Regions from separate parts of the Sinorhizobium sp. M4_45 genome, predicted to be linked through region 2. Evidence: riboswitches for the same ligand, from Rfam matches in the RefSeq annotation. Region 2 holds a riboswitch; the other holds the start of a gene.
What was found. A riboswitch is a leader RNA that binds a small molecule or an ion and turns the genes downstream of it on or off. The one in region 2 is predicted to bind S-adenosylmethionine.
Positions count from the first base shown of each region.

Region 1: linked by a shared signal. The riboswitch ahead of CN933_RS05855 (O-succinylhomoserine sulfhydrylase) and the one ahead of metA (homoserine O-acetyltransferase MetA) in region 2 are both predicted to bind S-adenosylmethionine.

Region 1 is NZ_NWVE01000002.1:48,568-52,751, forward strand. It holds gene CN933_RS05840 (Hsp33 family molecular chaperone) at 1-183, shown strand, start outside; gene apaG (Co2+/Mg2+ efflux facilitator ApaG/CorD) at 211-603, opposite strand; gene CN933_RS05850 (CDP-alcohol phosphatidyltransferase family protein) at 714-1,325, shown strand; gene CN933_RS05855 (O-succinylhomoserine sulfhydrylase) at 1,365-2,549, opposite strand; SAM riboswitch at 2,593-2,671, opposite strand; gene CN933_RS05860 (2'-deoxycytidine 5'-triphosphate deaminase) at 2,747-3,844, shown strand; tRNA gene CN933_RS05865 (tRNA-Gly) at 3,894-3,968, shown strand; gene CN933_RS05870 (transporter substrate-binding domain-containing protein) at 4,046-4,184, shown strand, end outside.
Region 2 is NZ_NWVE01000005.1:154,826-159,009, forward strand. It holds gene CN933_RS15930 (HpcH/HpaI aldolase/citrate lyase family protein) at 1-485, opposite strand, end outside; gene CN933_RS15935 (hypothetical protein) at 607-858, shown strand; gene leuD (3-isopropylmalate dehydratase small subunit) at 992-1,597, shown strand; gene CN933_RS15945 (RidA family protein) at 1,606-1,986, shown strand; SAM riboswitch at 2,044-2,121, shown strand; gene metA (homoserine O-acetyltransferase MetA) at 2,185-3,111, shown strand; gene CN933_RS15955 (aldose epimerase family protein) at 3,192-4,184, shown strand, end outside.

The DNA.
Region 1 (4,184 bases), on a different contig from region 2:
GTCTATGAGCCGCAGGCGGTCTACGATCGCTGCAGCTGCTCGCGCGAGAAGATCAAGGACGTTCTGGTGGGGCTCGGCAACGAGGATATCGAAGCCAGCGTCGAGGACGGCCTGATCAAGGTGACCTGCGAGTTCTGCTCGACGACCTACCGCTTCGAGGCGAGCGAAGTCCGCCCGCAATAGGGCAGCCGCGCTGAATTGCGCGCTGGATCAATTAAGCGTGCGGACGAGGCCCGGTGAATCGAGCGAGAAGGCGGGAATGGCGACGTCGAAAGTCTCCCCGCCTTCCGCCTCCATGCTGTAATGGCCGAACATCACGCCGGAGGGCGTATCCAGCGGGCAGCCGGAGGAGTACTCGTAGGTATCGCCGGGGTTGAGCAGCGGCTGCTCGCCGATCACGCCGGGGCCGCTCACCTCGTCCACCTGACCGTTCTCGTCGGTAATGTGCCAGTAGCGGGTCATCAGCCGGACCGCGCGCCCGGAATGGTTCGCTATGATGATGCGATAGCCCCAGACATAGCGGCTGTCGTCGGGGTCCGACTGTTCTTCCAGGTAGTACGGCTCGACCGTCACTTCGATGTCGCGTGTCAGCGCGCGGTACATGTGCAACACCCTGTTTCAAATCCGTACGCGTATTCTACAGCAATATGGTTTCGTCAAGAATAACGGCGAGATTGTGCGAGTGGTATCAAATTTCCCAGGAGGCAACGGCCATGTTTGACGGCGCGCTTCGCAGGCGGCTCGATCCGATTCTGGACAGGTTCGGCGCCGCACTGGCCGGCCGCGGGGTCAGTGCCGATGCCGTCACGATCCTCGGCCTTTGCCTTGGCCTTGCGGCAGCCCTGCTCATCGGTCTCGGCGCTTATCTGCCCGCCGCCGCCCTGATCCTTGTGAGCCGGCTCTGCGACGGCCTCGACGGAGCCGTCGCCCGCGCGAGCCGGAAAACGGATTTCGGCGGCTTTCTCGACATCGTTCTCGATTTCACCTTTTACGGGGCCGTCCCACTCGGTTTCATCATCGCAGATCCGGCTGCAAACGGTCTCGCCGGCGGATTTCTGCTCTTCGCCTTCTATGTCAACGGCGCGAGCTTCCTCGCCTATGCCGTGATGGCCGAGAAGCGCGGCCTGACGACCGAGGTGCGTGGTGCGAAGTCGCTCTACTTCACGACGGGGCTCGCAGAGGCGACGGAGACGATCGTCCTTTTTCTGCTGTCGTGCCTGTTGCCCGGGTGGTTCCCCTTGTTCGCAACCGTCTTCGCGCTCGTCTGCCTCTATACCGCGCTGTCGCGGATCGTTCTCGCAAGACTGACGTTTCGGCGAGACTGACGACAAAGCCCGCTGACGCGGGCTTCGTCATGGTGTCGGTCAGGCGTTTACGGCCTTCAGCGCCCGTGCGAAATCCTCGATGAGGTCTTCGCTGTCCTCGATCCCGGCCGAGAAGCGCACCGTTCCGGCGGAAATGCCGAGTTCGGCGCGGGCTTCGTCGGTGAGGTTTTTGTGGGTGGTCGTCGCCGGATGGGTGATCAGGCTCTTGGAATCGCCGAGATTGTTGGAGATCCGGATGATTTCAAGCGCGTTCTGCAGGGCGAAGGCTGCTTCCTTGCCACCCTTGAGCTCGAAGGCGACCAGCGTCGAGCCGCCGCTCATCTGCTTCGCAATGATGTCGGCCTGCGGGTGATCCTTGCGGCCCGGATAGATGACGCGGGCGACCTGCGGCTGCTCCGCGAGGAAATCGGCGATGCGGCGGGCGCTTTCGGTCTGCTGCTTGACGCGCAGCGGCAGGGTCTCGATCCCCTTCAACAGCGTCCAGGCGTTGAAGGGCGACATGGCCGGGCCGGTGTGACGGAAATAGTCGTGCAGGTTCTCGTCGATCCACTGCTTGTCGGAGAGCACCACGCCGCCGAGGCAGCGCCCCTGGCCGTCGATGTGTTTCGTCGCGGAATAGACGACGACATGGGCGCCAAGCTCCAGCGGTTTCTGGAACAGCGGCGTCGCGAAGACGTTGTCGACCACCACCTTGGCGCCGATCTGATCGGCGAGCTTGGCGACGCCGGCGATGTCGATCACTTCGAGCGTCGGGTTGGTCGGGCTTTCGAGAAAGAAGACCTTGGTGTTCGGACGCACCGCGTCTTCCCAGTTCTTGAGATCGCGACCGTCGACCAGGGTGCACTCGACGCCGTATTTCGGCGCCAGCGTTTCCACGACCCAGCGGCAGGAGCCGAAGAGCGCCCGGGCCGCGACGATGTGGTCGCCCGCCTTCACCTGGCACAGGATTGCCGCGGAAACCGCCGCCATGCCGGAGGCGGTGGCGCGCGCGTCTTCCGCCCCTTCGAGCATGCACATGCGCTTCTCGAACATGTCGTTGGTCGGACTGCCGTAGCGCGCATAGATGAAACCGTCGGTCTCGCCCTTGAACCGGGCCTCCGCCGCTTCGGAGCTGTCGTAGACGAAGCCTTGCGTCAGAAAGATCGCTTCGGAGGTCTCGCCGTACTGGGAGCGGAGCGTTCCGCCGTGGACGAGTTGGGTTGCCGGGCGCCAATTCTTGCTCATGAGAACGTCACTTTCAAAAACAAAAAAACCGGCCGCGAAACGACCGGTTTGACACCCGGCCTTTTTAGCTACTTGTTTAACGTGGCTGCAAGCCGACCGGCCAAATCACCACGGGATAAAGCTCCAATACTGCGTGGCCGCGCTTGCGTCAATTCCCGGAGTTTGGTTTTGTCTGGCAACTGTAAATGAGGATCGGAATGGGGCGCGACACAGGGATTTTGGCCGACCGCGCAATTGCTGCGCTGTATGCCTCGGGACGACTGAAGAGCGAGAAGGCGCTGGATGATGACCAGATCCAGCCGGCCAGCCTCGATCTTCGCCTTGGATCCAAGGCGTTCCGCGTCCGGGCGAGCTTCATGCCCGGCCCTTCTCATCTGGTCGCCGACAAGCTCGACCGGCTCAAGCTGCATGTCGTCGATCTGAGCGAAGGCGCCGTGCTCGAGACCGGCTGCGTCTACATCGTGCCGCTGATGGAAAGCCTGTCGCTGCCGGCAGACATGTCGGCCTCCGCCAATCCGAAGAGCTCGACCGGCCGCCTGGATATCTTCACACGCGTGATTACCGACAGGGCGCAGGAGTTCGACAAGATCCCGGCGGGCTACAGCGGACCGCTCTATCTCGAAATCAGCCCGCGAACCTTTCCGATTGTCGTCAGGCGCGGTTCGCGGCTTTCGCAGATACGCTTCCGCATAGGCCACTCGGTTCTTTCCGAGCAGGAGCTGCTGGCCCTGCACGAAAGCGACGTGCTCGTCGCCAGTGACCGGCCGAACGTTTCCGGCGGCGGCATTGCCCTTTCCATCGATCTCAAGGGCACCGGACCGGACGGCCTGATCGGCTACCGCGGCAAGCATCACACATCGGTGGTCGATGTCGACAAGAAAGCCCAGCATGCCGTTTTCGACTTCTGGGAGCCGCTCTACAGCCGCGGCCGCGACGATCTCGTGCTCGACCCGGACGAGTTCTACATCCTCGTGTCCCGCGAAGCCGTCCATGTGCCGCCGCGCTATGCCGCCGAAATGACACCCTTCGACCCGCTCGTGGGCGAGTTCCGCGTCCATTATGCCGGCTTTTTCGATCCCGGATTCGGCCATGCGTCGGCCGGCGGCAGCGGCAGCCGGGCGGTGCTCGAGGTCCGCAGCCATGAGGTACCGTTCATTCTGGAGCACGGGCAGATCGTCGGCCGTCTCGTCTACGAGCACATGCTGGAACGTCCGGAGGGACTTTACGGCCTCGATCTCGGCTCCAATTATCAGGCGCAGGGCCTCAAGCTCTCCAAGCATTTTCGCGCCGAGTGAGCATTGTGCTTGACAGATCGCGGCTGTTGAGGAAATTTCCGGTTCTGTCGCGGGTGTAGTTCAGTGGTAGAACGCCAGCTTCCCAAGCTTGATGTCGTCGGTTCGATCCCGATCACCCGCTCCAATTCCTCCATTCATAGAGGCGCCATAGCGCTGCGGATTCTCTGGATATTGGTACTGTCGGCCGTTCTCGCCCGGGGTTTGGCCTTGGCACAGCCGAAGGAACTGCCCCGGCTGTTCGATGCCCGCGAACGGATTGCGAAGCCGGACCTCAGCGGCCTTGCCAGGCTCCGTTTCCTGACCACCGTCGACTTCCCGCCCTTCAACTTCATCGACCAGT
Region 2 (4,184 bases):
TCGTTCAGCCCGACGACGAAGCAGTCCAGCCGGCCGCCGGAGGTGCGGCCGGTCTCGGCGATCGCCGGCCCGTTCACGACCCCGCGCGGCGTCTCGATCATCGCCCAGAGCCTCAGCTCATCCGGCGCGTCCCTTTCCGCAAGCCAATCGAGCGCGCCCTGAATATCGGCGGGGCTTTCGACCTTGGGCAGGAGGATAGCATCGGGCCGCGCGGCAAGAGCCGCTGCGAGATCGGCCTCGCCGAAGCCGGAGCCCGCCGCATTGACGCGGATGACCGTTTCGCCCTGCGGCCGGTTGCCGGCAAGATGCCGGACGAGCGCATCGCGCGCCGCAGCCTTGCGGTCCGGCAAGACGGAATCCTCGAGGTCGAAGATCACGGCGTCCGCGGCCAATTCACAAGCCTTGGCGAGCGCGCGCTGATTGTCGGCCGGAACCGAAAGCACCGAGCGGCGCAGCCGCACGGGATGGTGGTCGATCGCTCTCATGCCGTTCCCTGTCATGCCGTTCGTTGTGCCTGCCTTTCAACCTTTGCGCAAGACGAGACGGGCGGACCCTCTTGCAAGCGGCGTGGCCAGCACCCACATGCCGAGCAGAAAGGTGACAATCATGCAAAGCATCCGCTCTGTTCTCTTCACGGCCGCCGCCATCACCATAACGTTGGTGGCCTTCGTGTTCACCGCCTCGCTCGCCCTGGCGCTCGCTGGGATCGCCGCCATTATTGCGGTCGGCAGCGCGATCGCCGCCAAGCTCAACGGACGGCCCGTGCATGCTCGAGCGGGCGCACGCGCCAATCCGGGAAGCACTCAGCGCGAGATGCGGGTGTGGAACGACGGGCGCGGGACGATCATCGATCTTTAGAATCGGATTGCCGGAAGCGGGAGAAGCGGTTTCCGCCCGCATCCCGCTCCATGAAAGCAGATTCTCCTTCATTTCGGCGCAAAACTGATCTAAACGCTTCTCGAACATTTCCGCTGAAATCGAAGGCCAAGTCATGGACAAGTTCGTCAAGCTCACCGGCGTTGCCGCTCCCCTGCCCGTCGTCAACATCGACACGGACATGATCATTCCGAAGGATTACCTGAAGACGATCAAGCGCACCGGTCTCGGCACCGGGCTTTTCGCCGAGGCGCGCTACAACGAGGACGGTACCCCCAACCCGGACTTCGTTCTCAACAAGCCTGCCTATCAGAACGCCAAGATTCTCGTCGCCGGCGACAATTTCGGCTGCGGCTCCTCGCGCGAGCATGCACCTTGGGCGCTCCTCGATTTCGGCATCCGCTGCGTCATCTCGACCTCCTTCGCCGACATCTTCTACAACAACTGTTTCAAGAACGGCATCCTGCCCATCGTCGTCAGCCAGGAAGACCTCGACAAGCTGATGGATGACGCCAGCCGCGGCTCCAATGCCATTCTCACGGTCGATCTCGAAGCGCAGGAGATCACCGGTCCGGACGGCGGCTCGATCAAGTTCGAGGTCGATGCCTTCAAGCGCCATTGCCTGCTGAACGGCCTCGACGATATCGGCCTCACGCTCGAAAAAGGCCGCTCCATCGACAATTACGAGAAGGCGACCGCCGCTTCCCGCCCCTGGGCATGAGCTGTCGGATGACGCGCAAGCTCATCTCGTCCGGTTCGCCCTTCGAAAAGACGGCAGGTTATTCGCGTGCCGTCGCGAAGGGCGACTGGTGCTTCGTCTCCGGCACGACCGGCTACGACTACGCCACCATGACCATGCCGGAAACGGTGGAGGAACAAGCCCGCAACTGCCTGAAGACGATCGAAGGCGCCCTGAAGGAAGCCGGCTTCTCGCTGTCGGACGTCGTTCGCAACCACTACTACGTCACCGATGCCAGCTTTGCCGACCGCGTATTCCCGATCTTCGGCGAGACCTTCGGCGAGATCCGCCCGGCCGCGACGATGATCGTCTGCGACCTCATCCGCCCGGAAATGCTGATCGAGATCGAGGTTACGGCATTTCGGGGATAAGGCCGCCCCGACGCCGGCGAATCCTTTTTCATTGACCGCGCGGCCCTCCTCGCGCTATCTACGATCCGTGGTGATTTGGCCGGCCGGCTTGCAGCCACGTTAAAGAAGTCGCTAAAGGGCCGAGGGAACAATGGATTTCCGAGGACCGGTCGCGATCGTTTCGCCGCCGGTTTTTTTGTATTGATCGAGTGGACGCCCATGCCCATCAAGATACCCGATACGCTGCCCGCCTTCGAAACTCTCGTTCACGAGGGTGTGCGGCTGATGACCGAGACCGAGGCGGTCCGCCAGGACATCCGGCCGCTGCAGATCGGGCTCTTGAACCTGATGCCCAACAAGATCAAGACCGAGATCCAGATGGCGCGGCTGATCGGCGCCACGCCGCTTCAGGTCGAATTGACGCTCGTCCGCGTCAACGGCCACCGGCCGAAGAACACGCCCGAAGAACATCTGCTCGCCTTTTACGAGACCTTCGAGGAGGTGGAGGCCCGTAAGTTCGACGGCTTCATCATCACCGGCGCGCCGATCGAGACGCTCGAATACGAAGAGGTCACCTACTGGAAGGAGCTGCAGCGCATCTTCGATTGGACGACGACCAACGTCCATTCGACGCTGAACGTCTGCTGGGGCGGGATGGCTGCGATCTACCATTTCCACGGTGTTCCGAAATATCCGCTGAAGGAAAAAGCCTTCGGCGTCTACCGCCACCAGAACCTGCAGCCCTCTTCGGTCTATCTGAACGGCTTTTCCGACGATTTCGCCGTGCCCGTTTCGCGCTGGACCGAGGTGCGCCGCGCCGATATCGACCGGGTGCCGGATCTCGAAATCCTGATGGAATCAAAGGAAGTGGGCGTCTGCCTCGTGCACGAGAAGAAAGGCAACCGGCTCTACATGTTCAATCACGTCGAATATGATTCGACGTCCCTGTCGGAGGAATATTTCCGCGACGTCGATGCCGGCGTGCCGATCAAGCTGCCGCACGACTATTTCCCGCACAATGACTCCGCACTTCCGCCGCAGAACCGCTGGCGCAGCCATGCACATCTCTTCTTCGGCAACTGGATCAACGAGATTTACCAGACGACGCCCTACGAGCTGGCGAAGATCGGAACCGAAGCGCGTTGACGTAAAAAGTATGACTTTCCGGTTGCCGCCTCGGCGGAAATGCAGCAGGTTGACGCCGACTCGCGGAAATGGGGAGATGCATGGGAACAGACACGGAAATCTTCGGCCACCTGCCCTCCGGCGAGCCCGTACAGCGCGTGACGCTTCAGGGCGGTGGGCTGACGGCGTCGGTGATCACATGGGGCTCGGTCATCCAGGATCTTCGGCTCGAAGGACATGCAGCCCCGCTCGTGCTCGGCTTCGAGGATTTCGAAAGCTATCCGGCCCATTCCTCCTATTTCGGCGCCACGCCCGGGCGCAACGCCAACCGCATCGGCGGTGGCCGCTTCGTGCTCGAAGGCAAGGCCTATCAACTCGAGCTCAATGAGAAGGGCGCCACGCATCTCCACGGCGGCAGCGACAATATCGCCAAGCGCAACTGGTCGATCCTCAGGCGGGCCGAAGACAGCGTAACGCTCGAGATCACCGATCCGGACGGCCGCGCCGGCTATCCGGGCAATTGCACGATCACCTGCACCTATACGCTGAAACCGGGCGGCACGCTCAACGTCGTCTACGAAACTCAGACCGACGCGCCGACCCTCGCCAATGTCTGTCAGCACAGCTATTTCAACCTCGACGGCGGCGCGGACGCATTCGGCCATGACATCATGATTGCGGCAGACCACTACCTGCCCACCGATGAACGGCAGATTCCGACGGGCGAGATCCGCCCCGTCGCCGGCACCGCCTTCGATCTGCGCGAAATGACCTCGCTGAGAAGGCAGCTGGACGGCGACGGGATCGCTTACGACCACAATTTCTGCCTCTCGCCGGAACGGACGCAGAAACGCTCCGTGGCGCTGGTACGCAGCATCAATTCCGGTGTGTCGCTGGAAGTGCTGACCACGGAGCCCGGCGTGCAGCTCTATACCGGAGAAAAGCTCGACGTACCGGTTCCCGGCCTCGACGGCCGCCGTTACGGCCCCTTCGCCGGCTTCTGCCTGGAAACCCAGATCTGGCCCGATGCGGTGAACCACGAAGGTTTCCCGAAGGCGGTGCTGAGACCCGGCGAAACGCTCCGGCAGGAAACG